2 regions of the Rheinheimera sp. WS51 genome follow, and region 1 is predicted to be linked to the other one. Evidence: predicted binding sites of a transcription regulator. Region 1 holds the regulator's gene; the other holds the start of a gene.

The links. The regulator FNR, encoded in region 1, switches genes on or off when oxygen is low (the NO sensors DNR and NnrR bind a similar motif). The targets are predictions, from matches to a motif close to TTGATNTANATCAA.
Region 2: ACRCA4_RS05820 (acetyl-CoA hydrolase/transferase family protein) is a predicted target of FNR. The motif match lies at 4,778-4,791, and genes of this name have one in related genera.

What each region holds. Positions count from the first base shown of each region.
Region 1 is NZ_JBOTRC010000007.1:1,068-8,774, reverse strand. It holds gene ACRCA4_RS09515 (heavy metal translocating P-type ATPase) at 1-565, shown strand, start outside; gene ccoS (cbb3-type cytochrome oxidase assembly protein CcoS) at 562-753, shown strand; gene ACRCA4_RS09505 (sulfite exporter TauE/SafE family protein) at 746-1,420, shown strand; gene fnr (fumarate/nitrate reduction transcriptional regulator Fnr) at 1,457-2,170, shown strand; gene uspE (universal stress protein UspE) at 2,274-3,206, shown strand; gene ttcA (tRNA 2-thiocytidine(32) synthetase TtcA) at 3,294-4,211, shown strand; gene ACRCA4_RS09485 (DUF2987 domain-containing protein) at 4,340-5,002, opposite strand; gene ACRCA4_RS09480 (glucosaminidase domain-containing protein) at 5,004-5,933, opposite strand; gene ACRCA4_RS09475 (pyridoxal phosphate-dependent aminotransferase) at 6,130-7,344, shown strand; gene ACRCA4_RS09470 (alanine/glycine:cation symporter family protein) at 7,374-7,707, shown strand, end outside.
Region 2 is NZ_JBOTRC010000003.1:78,420-86,126, reverse strand. It holds gene ACRCA4_RS05840 (N-acetylmuramoyl-L-alanine amidase) at 1-1,211, opposite strand, end outside; gene tsaE (tRNA (adenosine(37)-N6)-threonylcarbamoyltransferase complex ATPase subunit type 1 TsaE) at 1,198-1,680, opposite strand; gene queG (tRNA epoxyqueuosine(34) reductase QueG) at 1,858-2,991, shown strand; gene ACRCA4_RS05825 (DUF1289 domain-containing protein) at 2,960-3,157, opposite strand; gene ACRCA4_RS05820 (acetyl-CoA hydrolase/transferase family protein) at 3,171-4,664, opposite strand; tRNA gene ACRCA4_RS05815 (tRNA-Gly) at 4,836-4,911, opposite strand; gene orn (oligoribonuclease) at 4,988-5,536, opposite strand; gene rsgA (small ribosomal subunit biogenesis GTPase RsgA) at 5,658-6,692, shown strand; gene asd (archaetidylserine decarboxylase) at 6,710-7,594, shown strand; gene ACRCA4_RS05795 (glycerophosphodiester phosphodiesterase) at 7,597-7,707, shown strand, end outside.

The sequences.
Region 1 (7,707 bases):
TATTGGTGAGCAACTTATTGCCAGTGTTAGTTTACAAGATGCATTGCGACCTGAAATTCCACGTTTAGTATCACAGTTAAAATCTAAGGGCTATCAACTTGTTATGTTAACCGGCGATAGCTCTAGTCAAGCAGAGCAGCTTCAGCAGCAACTTGGGTTTGATATTATGCATAAAGGCTGTTCACCAGAGCAAAAAGTTGCACATATACAAACGCTTGTTGCTAAGGGCCATAACGTTATGATGCTAGGTGATGGTATTAATGATAGTCCTGCTTTTCATGCTGCGCATGTTTCTGTTGCGTTGCAGTCTGGCACCGATTTATCTAAAAACCAAGCTGATGTGGTATTATTAAAGCCTGATCTTAGTTTGTTATTAAAACTCGTTAAAGGGAGTAAACTGGCTAAGCTTAGACTAAAACAAAACTTAGCTTGGGCTGTAGGCTATAATGTGATTATTATCCCTTTGGCTGTCGCTGGTTTTGTGTCTCCTTATATTGCGGTGTTAGGAATGTCTTTTAGTTCATTGCTAGTTGTCTCTAACTCGTTAAGGCTATTAAAAATATGAACGTTATCTATATTCTAATCCCTATTGCTATTTTATTCGTTGTGTTTGGCTTAACAATATTTTTTTGGGCGGTGCGTAGAGGCCAATTTGACGATTTAGAAAAACAAGGCTTTAGTATCTTATTTGATGAAACAAACGAAAAAAAACAGTTAAAAACTTCGTCTGATAAGTCCAAACACCATGAGTAATGATGTTATTGCGGCTATAGCAATTGGTTTTATTGGAAGTAGTCATTGCTTAGTTATGTGTGGCGGCATAGTGGCCGCCTTACAATTAGCAATGCCAAAAGCTAATACCGCACGAAAACTTTGGTTACAGCTGGTTTTAAGCTTAGGCCGTTTATCTACTTATAGTTTATTTGGTGCTGCTGTGGGTTATTTTGGCGCTAGCGCAATGCAATTAGCTGGCGGCTCATTATTATGGTTACGCTTAGTTGCGGGTTTATTATTGATTGCAATTGCGCTCTATATTAGCCGGCTTTGGTTTGGCCTATTGAAATTAGAACAACTCGGCCAAGGTATTTGGCGTTATATTCAACCTCTGACTAAACATTGCTTGCCTTTAGACTCGACAAAAAAAGCCTATTTATATGGCTTATGCTGGGGATGGCTGCCTTGTGGTTTAGTTTATAGTGCTTTAAGTTGGAGTTTAGTCAGTGGCGGCGCTAGCGCTGGCGCTCTTGTTATGTTTGCTTTTGGTCTGGGCACTCTACCTGCCATTTTACTTTCTGGTCTTGCAGCACAAAGGTTAAACACCATAAAAAATAATTTAATAGTAAGATACCTGACCGCTTTAATATTAGCGTCTTATGGGTTATATACCCTTTGGCTTGCTGCGAGTCGGCTTTTTCATTAAGCTTTAATTTTAACTTATCTTATAAAAGGTCTAAACATGCAGAAATCTGCTTTAAAGTGTCAAGATTGTGGTTTTAGTCAGTTATGTTTACCTTTTTCATTAAACCGCTTAGAAATGGATCAGCTTGACGATATTATTCAGCGTAAAAAACCGTTTCATAAAGGAGATATGTTATTCACAGCTGGGATGGCGCAAAAATCGCTATTCGCTATTCGCTCGGGCACTTTCAAAAGTTTTACTATCACGACGCAAGGTGATCAGCAAATTACCGGCTTTCATTTACCTGGTGATATTTTAGGTTTTGATGCCTTTAATACCGAACAACATCCTAGCTATGCTGAAGCATTAGAAACGGCTATGGTGTGCGAAATACCTTTAACTAATTTAGAACATTTACTAGGTCAGTTACCCCGTTTACGCCAACAAATAATGCGCTTAATGAGTCAAGATATTCAAGCTGATCAGCAAATGATGCTGCTATTAAATCATAAAACAGCAGAGCAAAAGCTAGCCAGCTTTATTCAGCAGCTATCACAACGTTATGCAAGTCGAGGCTTTGCTGGAACTGAATTTAGGCTAACCATGACTCGTAGTGATATTGGTAATTATTTAGGCTTAACGGTTGAAACGGTAAGTCGGCTCCTAAGTAAGTTAAATAAAGCGCAACTTATCACCGTGGAAGGCAAGCTAATTAAAATTACTAATCCTAGTCAACTATCTGAATTAGCATCCTTATCTGCGCGGTGTTAAGATTTAAATTAGTATAAATTTTAAGTTAATTACCCCCGGTTATCCTATTATGTGACTATACTAATCTAAACACTATAACCCGCATTATGATGAGGAGTCGGCTATGTCTGCTTATAGCAATGTCTTAGTAGTATTAGATCCTGCCGCAGAGCAGCAAAAAGCACTTAATCGTGCAATTCAATTGGCAAAATTGCAGCCCTGTCGATTAACTATATTTTTAACTGTTTATGATTTTTCTTATGAAATGACAACGATGCTTTCGGGCACAGAGCGTGAGTCAATGCGCCAAGCAGTTATTGCTGATCGTGAGCAGTGGATCCAACAGCTTCTTAATCAAACCCATAGCGCAGAGCTTGATATAGAAATATTGGTGGTATGGCATAACCGCCCTTTTGAAGCTATTGTCCATACTGCCATAGAGCAAAATATTGATTTTGTTATTAAAGGCACTCATGATCATGATGTATTAAAATCAATGATATTCACACCAACAGACTGGCATATTTTGCGCAAGTGTCCCTGCCCTGTGCTGTTAATAAAAGAACACGAATGGCCGACACAACGTAATATTATAGCTGCCGTTCATGCTGGTAGTGAGCAAGACCATCACTCAGAGCTTGATCAGCGTATTGTTAAAAAGGCACTGCAAATGGCGGCCTTACTTGATGCTAAAGTGCATTTAGTTAATGCCTTCCCTGGCACGCCCGTTAATATTGCCATTGAGATCCCCGAATTTAATCCACAAGAATATAATCAAAGTATGAAACAGCACCATATTGATGCTGTAGCTAAGCTAGCTCAACAATTCAATATTCCACAACAACGCTGTCATGTTATTGAAGGTATGCCTGAGGATGCTATTCCCAATGTAGTAAAAGAGCATAATGCGTTAATGGTAGTTATAGGCACTATTGGCCGCACGGGATTTTCTGCAGCTATTATTGGCAACACTGCAGAGCATGTGATTGACCAATTAGATTGTGATGTACTGGCAGTAAAACCGGCCGATTTTATTAGTCCATTACAAAAAAATTAAAATTAAAGCGGTTTTAGGCTTAGGTTGCTTTGGTATTTGCCTTGCCTTAGTTATAATGTGCGCCATTTTAGATTCAGGTTCAATATTATGACTCACGCAGCGCAAGCTAAAGCCCAGTATAGTTTAAATAAATTACATAAACGCTTACGCCGCAATGTAGGACAAGCAATAGCCGATTTTAATATGGTTGAAGACGGCGATAAAATTATGGTTTGTTTATCGGGCGGTAAAGACTCATACACTATGCTTGATATTTTGCTTAATTTGCAAAAGTCTGCCCCTATCAACTTTAGCATAATCGCCGTTAATTTAGATCAAAAGCAACCTGGCTTTCCTGAGCATGTGTTACCTAACTACCTAGATGAGCTTGGCGTTGAGTATCTTATTGTTAATGAAGATACGTATTCTATTGTTAAAGAAAAAATTCCTGAAGGTAAAACAACTTGCTCGCTGTGTTCACGCTTGCGTAGGGGCATTTTATACCGCACGGCAAACGAATTAGGCGCAACTAAAATTGCTTTAGGTCATCATCGTGATGATATGCTTGAAACCTTATTTTTAAACATGTTCTTTGGTGGCAAAATGAAGTCGATGCCACCAAAACTTGTTAGTGATAATGGTGAGCACATAGTGATCCGGCCTTTAGTTTATTGCAAAGAAAAAGATATTGAAAAGTTTTCAGTCGCTAAAGCCTTCCCTATTATTCCTTGTAATTTATGCGGCTCGCAAGATGGCCTTCAGCGTCAAGTGGTTAAAGAAATGCTACAAGACTGGGATAAACGCTTCCCAGGCCGTATTGAAACCATGTTTCAGTCTATGCAAAACATTGTGCCGTCACATATGGTTGATAAAAACTTATTTAACTTCGCCCAATTGAGTAAGGACACAAGCGTGATCGAAGGTGATACCGCTTTTGATAAACCAACAATTTCAGCTATTCCTGTTGGCTTTGTTACAGATGAAGATGAAGAAACCTCAGAAGTGCACTATATTGCTTTAAGTTAAAATTTTGCCAACGTAAATTTATTGAACACAAGCTTATTTGGGTTTGTGTTCTTTTTTTTCCCACCACTAATCAAACGATTAATCTCTGTGACTCTGGCTTACTCTTTATTTCAGCTCAATTAACCTTTTTAATTGGCAGGGTTATTTTGCTCTAGCAACGGCAATAAATAAATTGGTTTTTCAGCAAAATGCCATTGCCTAGTTGCTGGCGCATCAAGTGCTTTTAAGCGTATTTCGCAGCGTTGTTGTTGGCATTTGGTTACATCTTGTTGCTCTGGCGTTAGTTGATGCTCTGGGCTGTCTTGCTGTGAAAAAACGGCTATTACACCAGTTACTTCAGGCAACCAACGTTTACTTACACTACCAGCTAACTCCGTTAAAACTAAAGTAAATTGTTGCTGAAAATGGTTTAGCTCTTGTTGGCTCATAGTCTGCTGTAATGGCATTCTAGTGCGCAAGCGTAAGGTTAACTCACAGCTTGGGTGGTTATCTGCTTGTTGTAAAATAAGCCGTGCCTTACTGTCTTTTAATGCTTCATCATAAGGTAAGTTAATTTCACCGTTAGCAAATAAAAACAAAGGAACATTGTGGATATCACTGGTTAAGCGTAAATCTATAAAGCGGCACTCGCCTTTTCGATCAGTATTGGTCAGTAAAAAAGCTAAGGTTAAATCAGTAAATTCAGGCTTTTGAAGCGTTTTCATTTTTTTGTATAAGCTATCGTAGCTTATCATCATAGTTGCATGAGATGGCAGTGCTGTTAACAAGACCAAGAATAAAAACTTATACATTTTACTGCTCCAAAAACTTGCGGTTATAACGGATCATACTTTGTATTTCAGCAATATATTCTTCGCCACGCTCAGAGTACGCCGATAAACCTTCGGCTAATTTTTCACCACGTAGTGGTTTATTTTGCTGCCTTAATTGCTGCCTTATTTCACGCAAATGTTGGTATGTATAGAATGAGTTTAAGTTATAAAAGTAACTGGCTATACTTTGAGCCGGCCCATTAAACTTAGCCACTTCATGCAACTGGCCTTCATCTCGTGATGAAGGAATAATGCCGCAGCCTTGCTTAAAGCACCACTGGCCAAAAAAATTATAACCTTCAACGGCAAAACGGCTGGTTCCCCAGGCAGATTCATTGGCAGCCTGCATCAATACTAAGCTTTGTGGAATAATATCCACTCTGCTTAATAATGCTGTCATTGTATTGTTGTCAGACGTAGTCACCTCTAGCCTAAATTCATCATATAAACTGTATAAAAAAGCATTTTCAATAGCGGTTAGCTGTAAACCTTTTTGTCGTTTTTCGATAATTTCTAGCAATTGACTTCTCAAACTGCGCAAACGTGCGTTCTCACGCTTAACATGGGGTTTTAAGTAAGCAAAAAATGCTCTTTTTTTATCAGACGTCTGGCTAAAAGCATTAAAGTCTGGCAACGGCTGCTGCTCGGGTAATGGCAGAGTATAGGATAGTCTTTGCGAGAGCTTTACTTTATCTTTGCTATTTAGCCCTTCTAATCTGCTAGGTTGCTGCCAGTCTTGTAATGAGTCTTGCTGCCAAACTGGCTCTAACTCAGTAAAAGGGCTAATTAATGCAACGATAAAACCTAACCAAAAAATGGTTAGCAACACTTTACGAATAAACATCTGATCCTTAAATACCCATTTAGCTTGCAGCGCTAAGCGTTTTGTACTTAGTGTTTTATTTACCATAAACACCCTAACATTTTAAGCTGTCTATTTTACCTAGATATCTTTGACTTTACGACCCATTCGCTAATTTGCTCTGTTCTGAGCGCTGAAATGAAAATAAGCTATAAAATACATTGCAAACTTACTTCAAGTATGTAAAAAATGGACGCTTAAATTATAGCAACCTAGATGGTTAGATGTGTTTTAAGGCCAATATATGGAATTTATCCCCCGCTCCACTAAACTCAATGGCGTTTGTTATGACATTAGAGGTCCTATTGCTCAAGAAGCTAAAAAGATGGAGGATGAAGGGCAACGCATTCTTAAGTTAAATATTGGTAACCCTGCCTTATTTGGCTTTGAAGCGCCCGATGAAATTTTAAAGCATGTGATTCATAATTTACCGTCTGCCCAAGGCTACTCTGATGCACAAGGTATCTACTCAGCCAGAGTGGCTGTTGCTCAGTATTACCAGCAACGCGGGATCTTAACTGCCGATGCTGATGATGTATATATTGGTAATGGCGTATCTGAACTTATCTTAATGTCACTACAAGCCTTACTTAATAATAACGATGAGGTATTAATTCCGGCCCCAGATTATCCATTATGGACTGCAGCCGTTAACTTAGCCGGTGGCAAAGCGGTGCATTATCATTGTGATGACAAACAAGGTTGGCTGCCAGCACTTGATGATATCAAAGCTAAAATTACGGCAAACACTAAAGCCATTGTGTTAATTAACCCGAATAACCCGACTGGTGCGGTGTATCATAAAGCCTTTTTACTAGCGCTATTGCAGCTAGCCCGTGAGCATAAGTTAGTTGTATTAAGCGATGAGATTTACGATAAAGTACTTTATGACGACAGCCAACATGTTAGCACCGCCGCACTAGCTGACGATTTATTTATATTAACATTTAGCGGTTTATCTAAAAACTATCGCATTGCTGGTTTTAGAGTTGGCTGGTTATTAGTATCTGGCGCTAAAATGCAGGCCAGAGCATATATTGAAGGGCTAAATATTCTAGCTTCTATGCGCCTTTGCGCCAATGTGCCCTGTCAGCATGCCATTCAAACTGCTTTGGGTGGCTATCAAAGTATTGATAAATTGGTGCAACCCGAGGGTCGCTTATATCAGCAAATGGATTTAGCCCATAATTTGATAAATCAAATTGATGGTTTAAGCTGTATTCGACCTAAGGGCGCCATGTATCTTTTTGCTAAATTTGATCAAAAAAAGCTAAAGATACACAATGATGAGCAATTTGTTTTAGACTTTTTACGTCAGAAAAAAGTGTTATTAGTTCATGGCCGTGCTTTTAATTGGCCTACCCCAGACTATTTTAGACTGGTATTTTTACCACATAAAGACCAACTTACCTCTGCTATAACTGAACTTGAACATTTTTTAGCGAGCTATAAACAATAAGCTTTTTTTGATAAATAAAACGAATAACTATGACTGATAACGTTAATTTCCAAGATATTTTTGAGCAGCTGACTAATCATTTAGCGAGTGTGGTTTTTTATACATTTAATGTTAACGGTACTGAAGTTCCCTTAGTACTGTTGTGGCTAATTTTAGGTGCTTTATTTTTTACGCTGTCATTAGGCTTTATTAATATTCGTGGCTTTGGCCATGCAATTGGCTTATTAAAGAATAATAAAACGACAGGTGAAAGTGGTGAGATCACACCGTTTCAAGCCTTAACAACAGCGCTATCAGGAACAGTAGGCACAGGAAATATTGCAGGTGTTGCCTTAGCCATTAGTTTAGGCGGCCCCGGTGCAA
Region 2 (7,707 bases), on a different contig from region 1:
GCCAGAACAGAAAGCGACTCGCCTGGATTCACTTTATGTTGCCGCGCACGATTTTGAGCAAATAAAGAGTCTGCCGGTGGTGACTGTTCGAAGTAACGTTTAACAGCAGTAAACATAGCTTTAGCTAACTTGTTTTGATGCGATGATGTTCGCAATAACTTTTCTTCTTGAGGATTAGAAATAAATCCCACTTCGACTAAAATAGACGGTATATCAGGCGCCTTTAATACCCCTAAACTGGCGGCTTGAGGTTTAGATTTATGCAAATAGGCCACTTTATCTAACTCTTGCAATACTTGCTGTGCTACTTGATGAGCTGTAGTCATAGAGTGGTTCATCGATAAATCTAGCACGGTTTGCGCCAAATAACGTTCATTAGCCGAGTCTTTAATTATTTCAGCTACACCGCCTAATAACTCAGAGTGTCGCTCTGTTTGCTCTAACATTCGGCCCACTTCAGTTGTTGCCCGTCTTAACGACAACACCCACACTGAAGCTCCTCTTGGTTGCGGCGAAGTAAAGGCATCAGCATGGATAGAGATCAGCAAATCCGCTTGTTGCCCTCTTGCTATTTCAGTTCGTCTATTAACATGAATATAATAATCATTGGTACGAACTAGCATGGCTTTCATACCTTGCTGTTGATTAATCAAGTCCATTAGACGCTTAGCTAAAGGCAAAGTGATATGTTTTTCATAATAACCGCTTGGTCCGATAGAACCTGGATCTTCACCACCATGGCCGGCATCTATAGCAATAATAATATCTCGCGCGGCACGAATTGATGGTGGCGGTAGCGGTTGCTCAGTCACATCATTTGGCAAATCAATGACTAAACGATGACCATAAGGCGCTGTTGGCGGTAAGGTGAACACATTAGCTTTCGTGCTTTTAAGTAAATCTAGCACAATACGCATACTGTTCTTATCACCGCTACTACGAATAGCTTTAATTAAATCTGACTCACCATTAATATTTGGCAGCTCACTGCCACCGCTAGTATTATTTAAATCAATAACTAAGCGATCGGGTTTATCTAAACTAAAGCTGTTGTGATCGGCCGCTTCTTTTAAATCAAACACCACGCGAGTGTTATCAGGCGATGGCCAGATCCGGATCCCTTGCACTTGATTAGCAGCTAATAGCGGTTGCATTACACCAAGGCAGCAAACAGCTAAGAGTACATTTAAGATTTTATTATTTTTTTTCATGGTTTTTAGCATCATTTAGTGCATTTATAATAGCTTTACCAGCCGGTGTCCCTGCGCGTATTTCTATCCGTCGTTGCTGTTCAACATAACTTAAGTGTATGTCGAGATCGGCTTGAGGTAAACAACCCTCCCCGCGTTCGGGCCACTCAATTAAACATAAGCTATCTTGGCGAAAATAATCACGAATACCCATAAACTCTAATTCTTCAGAATCAGTCAGCCGATATAAGTCAAAATGATAAATAGCTAATTCAGGCAATTGATAAGGTTCAACCAGGGTATAAGTTGGGCTTTTAACATTACCCTTATGACCTAAGGCTTGAAGTACTCCGCGGCTAAATGTGGTTTTACCCGCACCTAAAGGGCCCTGCAAAAAGAGCGTCTGGCCACCAGCAACATAGTGAGCTAACTGCGCTGCACATTGCAGCGTGGCTTGTTCATTTTCTAATTCAGCGTAAAATACGGCCACGACTGATACTCTCAATTATTGTTAATAACTTGGCTATGTTAACAAATTTATTGCCAGTGCAGCCAGTAAAACCGGCGCTTAGCTCTGACGGCTTTATTTAACAGAAGTTCCACCTTAAGACATCGACATGTTAGCATTAGCCATTAAACTCACTTTTTATCATTTTTGGCCTTAACAATGGACATTGATTACCAACAATTAGCGCAACAAATTAAGCAATGGGCGAAAGAGCTTGGCTTTGCTGATTTAGGTATTACTGATGTTGATTTATCTAGTGCTGAGCCGCATTTGCAGCGCTGGTTAGATGCTGGCTATCATGGTGAAATGGGCTATATGGCTAGCCACGGTATGATGCGTGCTAGACCCGCAGAGCTTCACCCTGGCACCTTAAGAGTGTTAAGTGTTAGGTTAAATTATCTACCCAAAGCCGCGGCTTTTGCCACTAACTTGGCTGATCCTAACTTGGCTTATATTAGCCGCTATGCCTTAGGTCGTGATTATCATAAGTTAATGCGCAACAGGTTGAAGCAATTAGGCGAAAAAATAAAACAGCAGGTCTCGGCCTTAGGTTTTAGACCCTTTGTTGACTCAGCTCCCATTTTAGAGCGACCTTTAGCACAAAAAGCGGGCTTAGGTTGGATTGGCAAACACAGTTTATTGCTAAATTCTGACCAAGGCTCGTGGTTTTTCTTAGGTGAGCTATTAGTTGATATTCCTCTACCCATTGATACGCCGCACCCAGGCGACTGCGGCAGCTGCGTTGCCTGTATCACCAGCTGTCCAACCGGTGCTATTGTTGCCCCTTATGTTGTTGATGCCAGACGTTGTATATCTTATTTAACCATTGAGCTCAAAGGCGCTATTCCTGAGGAATTTCGCAGCTTAATGGGAAATCGTATCTATGGCTGTGATGACTGCCAATTAGTCTGCCCAGAGAATAGGCAAGCTCCGCTTAGCCAAGAAAACGACTTTCAACGCCGAGAGCAATGGCAAGATCAATCCTTGCTGGCATTATTTGCTTGGTCAGAACAACAGTTTTTATCTAATACCGAAGGTAGCGCAATACGCCGTATCGGCTTTGAGCGTTGGCAACGCAACTTAGCCGTAGCTTTAGGTAACGCGCCTTATAGTGAAGAGATCATTAAGGCCCTACAACAAAAACTTAATGATACAACTGAGCTGGTAGCTGAGCATATTCAATGGGCCCTAAGCCAACAAAAACGTCAGGGTTGGCAACAAGCTTCAATATTGCCAAGGCAAACTGCCCGCTTAGTACGCATTATCGAAAAAGGTTTGCCTCGAGACGCTTAAACTTTGCCTCTTTTTGAGCTTTTCGTTGCTGTGCTGCGGCTAATATTTGTTGTTTTTGTTGTTCACTCGCAGCAGCCCAACCTGTAATTTCAGATAACAGCCGCCCACAGCCAAGACAGCAATCTTGATTATCTAAGCAACAATTTCTAACACAGGGTGAAGCCATCATAAATCACCTATTACTTAACCTGCATAGTCCCGGTTTGCTCTAAACGCTGATGCCACGATAAGGCTTCAGCTAAAATGTGTGGCGTATGGCCACCTTTAGCACAAGCTCTATTATAATAGTCTAATAACGCCTCACGGTAACTCGGGTGCACGCAATGATTAATAACTTGTATCGCCCGCTCTCTTGGCGCTAAACCTCTTAGGTCAGCTAAGCCTTGCTCTGTTACTAAAATATCGACATCATGTTCAGTATGATCAACATGACTAACCATAGGCACAACACTCGAAATACTGCCTGCTTTTGCTATAGACTTAGTAACAAAAATGGCTAAATGTGCATTACGAGCAAAATCACCCGAGCCCCCTATGCCATTCATCATTTTAGTGCCACATACATGAGTAGAGTTAATATTACCGTATAAGTCAAATTCCAAAGCGGTGTTAATGGCGATAATGCCTAGTCGGCGAACTAACTCTGGGTGATTAGAAACCTCTTGTGGTCTAAGCACTAGCTTTTGCTTATATTTTTCTAAATTACCAAATACCGCTTTGTTGCGTCGTTCTGATAAGGTAATAGAGCTACCTGAGGCAAAATCTAATTTACCGGCATCAATTAAGTCAAAAGTAGAATCTTGTAACACCTCTGAATACATTGTTAGATGCTCAAACGATGATTTAAGCAAACCAGACATCACAGCATTAGCAATATTGCCAATACCGGCTTGTAATGGCCCTAAATTTTTCGGCAAACGACCATCAATAACTTCTTGCTCTAAAAAAGCCACTAAGTGATTAGCAATCGCTTGGGTATCAGCATCAGGCTCAGTCACCGTTGAGGGTGAATCTGACTTATTGGTAAAAACGATAGCGACTATTTTTGCCGGATCAATTGCAATGGCTGTACTGCCAATGCGATCATCGGCTTTCACTAAAGGAAGCGAAGTACGAGTTGGCCGGTAGCTTGGGATATAAATATCATGCAAGCCTTCTAAGTTAGGGTTTTGCCCTGTGTTAATTTCAATAATGACTTTTTTAGCAAAGATAGCAAAGCTCGCGGAATTGCCCACTGAGGTAGTGGGCACTATATGGCCTTGTTCAGTTATTGCTACCGCTTCTATTATCGCAATATCGGGTAGGCGCAATTGATGATTCCGTAATTGTTCTACGGTTTCAGATAAGTGCTGATCAATAAACATCACTTGGCCACTATTAATAGCTTGGCGCAAGGTGCTATCTACTTGAAACGGCATTCTACGTGCTAACATGCCGGCTTCTGTCATCTGCTTATCTAAATCATTACCTAAAGACGCTCCGGTCATTAAGCTAATTTTCATTGGCGTTGTTAAGGCTTTTATTGCCAGCGCTTGGGGCACGGCTTTGGCTTCGCCAGCACGAGTAAAGCCACTCATACCCACTGTCATACCATCTTCAATAATGTCTGCAGCTTGTTCAGCGGACATTACTTTATTATGCAAAGACGCAAGACGGATCCGTTCTAAAGACATGATTTATTTTCTCAAGGCTACAAAAAGTAAATCATTCTATTTAGAAAATACCTAGCTGACTAGCAAACCTAGACTTAAGTCTAATAAGGAATACGCAACAATTTAGCCAGAAGATGATGCAGATGATTAAAAACAAAAAAAGCCGCTAAAAAGCGGCTTTTTTTGTGAATTTGGAGCGAGTAACGAGATTCGAACTCGTGACCTCGACCTTGGCAAGGTAGCGCTCTACCAACTGAGCTATACTCGCATCGAACAATGTAATTCGTAATTACGTGTTGATGGCGCGCATTTTACAAAACTGGTTTACTAATGCAAGTGTTTTTTTAAGGTAATTTAAAAAAGTGCTGCTTATAGACTATTAATTCAGCAATTGACTCGCGAATATCATCTAAAGCTAAATGAGTACCTGATTTTTTAACTAAAGCTGACACTTGTGGGTTCCAACGTTTAGCTAATTCTTTAATGGTACTCACATCTAAGTTTCTATAATGAAAAAATGCTTCTAATGTTGGCGCGTACTCGGCTAAAAAGCGACGATCTTGGCCAATACTATTACCACACATAGGGGATTTACCCGCATCTATATAGTCTTGTAGAAAAGCAATTGTCTGCTGCTCAGCTTCAGCTAATGTTACTGTGCTGGTGCGACAGCGTTCAGTTAGACCACTTTTTCCATGCTGTTCAATACACCAAGGATTCATGTTATCCAGTACCTGATCAGTTTGCTTAATGGCAAAAACCGGCCCTTCAGCTAAAATATTCAATTGGCTATCTGTTACAATAGTGGCAATTTCTAAAATAACATCGGTTTTAGGCTCTAGTCCTGTCATTTCAAGATCTAGCCAAATTAAATTCGTATCATTTTTACTCATTACAGGCCCCTATTAGCGTTGTCTCTTTGTTCATACACAGAATACAGGTATCATACACGGCCAGAGCTTATTATTGATAGTTAACTTTCGCCTTTTAAACTGCCCGAGTGAATATAACCACGTGACGAAAAAGAAACATTTAACTCAACGCCAAAAACAGCGGATCGCCGATAATGCCGATAAACGCTTACGCCAGCATAAAAACAAAATGGTCGAAAGTGTTGATGACGCGGCTTTTTCTGCACCTGAAACTGGATTAATTATCAGCCGGTTTGGTCAGCATGCAGACGTTGAAGCAAGCGATGGTCAAATTGTTCGCTGCAATATGCGCCGTTCTGTTTCTTCTCTTGTTACAGGCGATTTTGTTATTTGGCGTCGTGCTTTACAACCTACCGGCAGTATTGATGGCGTTATAGATGCCGTTGAACCCCGCGCTTCAGTTTTATTACGGCCCGATTTTTATGATGGCTTAAAACCTGTCGCTGCCAATATTGATTTAATGATTATAGTTTCTGCTATTTTACCTGCGCTTTCATTAAATATTATAGATCGCTATTTAGTCGCCGCTGAGATGACAGCGATAAAACCTCTGCTAGTGATTAATAAAATTGATTTGCTAAATACACAAGAGCAACAAGCCCTTGCTGAAAAACTCGCACTTTATAAAAATCTTGGATATAACTTTTTAATGGTAAGCGCCCAAACGCAACAAGACATGGCCGAACTGCTCAGTTATATTCAAAGTGGTACCAGTATTTTTGTCGGCCAATCTGGAGTCGGCAAGTCTTCTTTAATGAATAGCCTAATGCCAGGGCTGGCAGTGCAAACTCAAGATGTTTCAGCGAACTCTGGTCTTGGTCAGCATACAACAACCGTTTCACGTTTATATCATTTAGCTGAAGGGGGTAACCTAATTGACTCGCCTGGTATTCGTGAGTTTGCCCTTTGGCATTTAAGCGAAGAAGAGGTTACCCGCGGTTTTAGTGAATTTATTCCGTGGCTTGGCCGTTGTAAGTTTCGCGACTGCAAACATATCACTGACCCGGGCTGTGCCATACAACATGCCGTTGAAATTGGCGAGATCAGCACCGAGCGTTATGATAGCTACTTAAAAATTCTAGCCAGTATGGCACAAGACAAACCTAATCATTTCTAACTTTTATTGAGTGTTATATGGATAATTTAAAAATATCTTTGCAATATTTGCTGCCTAAGCATTTAGTATCACGGTTAATTGGCAAACTAGCTGCGGCTAAATTAGGCTGGTTTAGTCATTTTCTAATTAACCGCTTTATTAAAGCCTATAACATCAATATGCAAGAAGCGAAATATGAGCAAGCCAAAGACTATGCTAGTTTCAATGAGTTTTTTACTCGTCCGTTAAAAGACGGTATTCGACCGCTTGCCACCGATGAAAACATTATTGCTCATCCAGTCGATGGCTGTATTAGTCAGCTTGGCCCTATTGTTGATGGCCAACTGGTGCAGGCTAAAAACCATAACTATACATTGCAAAGTTTATTAGGTGGCGATAGCCACGATGCCCTGCCTTTTATCGGGGGCGATTTTGCGACTATTTATCTAGCACCTAAAGACTATCATCGTATTCATATGCCCATTGCTGGCACCTTACGCCAAATGATTTACATCCCCGGCGACTTATTTTCGGTTAATCCTTTAACTGCCGCCAATGTGCCAGATTTATTTGCCCGAAATGAGCGTGTTGTTACCATTTTTGATACTGAGCTCGGTCCTATGGCACTGGTATTAGTAGGTGCAACTATTGTTGCCAGCATTGAAACGGTCTGGGCTGGCACTGTAACGCCTCCAGCTGGGAAACATATCTTTCGTTGGTCTTACCCTGCTCATGGAAAAACAGCCATTAAACTTGAAAAAGGCCAAGAAATGGGCCGCTTTAAGTTAGGTTCAACCGTTGTTTTAGCCTTCGCTGCAGATAAGCTGCAATTCTTACCAGATCAAGAAGCCGGCACGGTAACTCGAATGGGCGCACCTTTTGCCAGCCGCATTGCAGCTCAGCAACCCGATGAGCTAAGTTAATAATGCAAATTATTGCCCATCGTGGTGCCAGTGGGGAGTTTCCAGAAAACACCTTGCTGGCAATTAAACACGCCATACAGCAAGAAGCCGATGCAATAGAAATTGATGTTTTT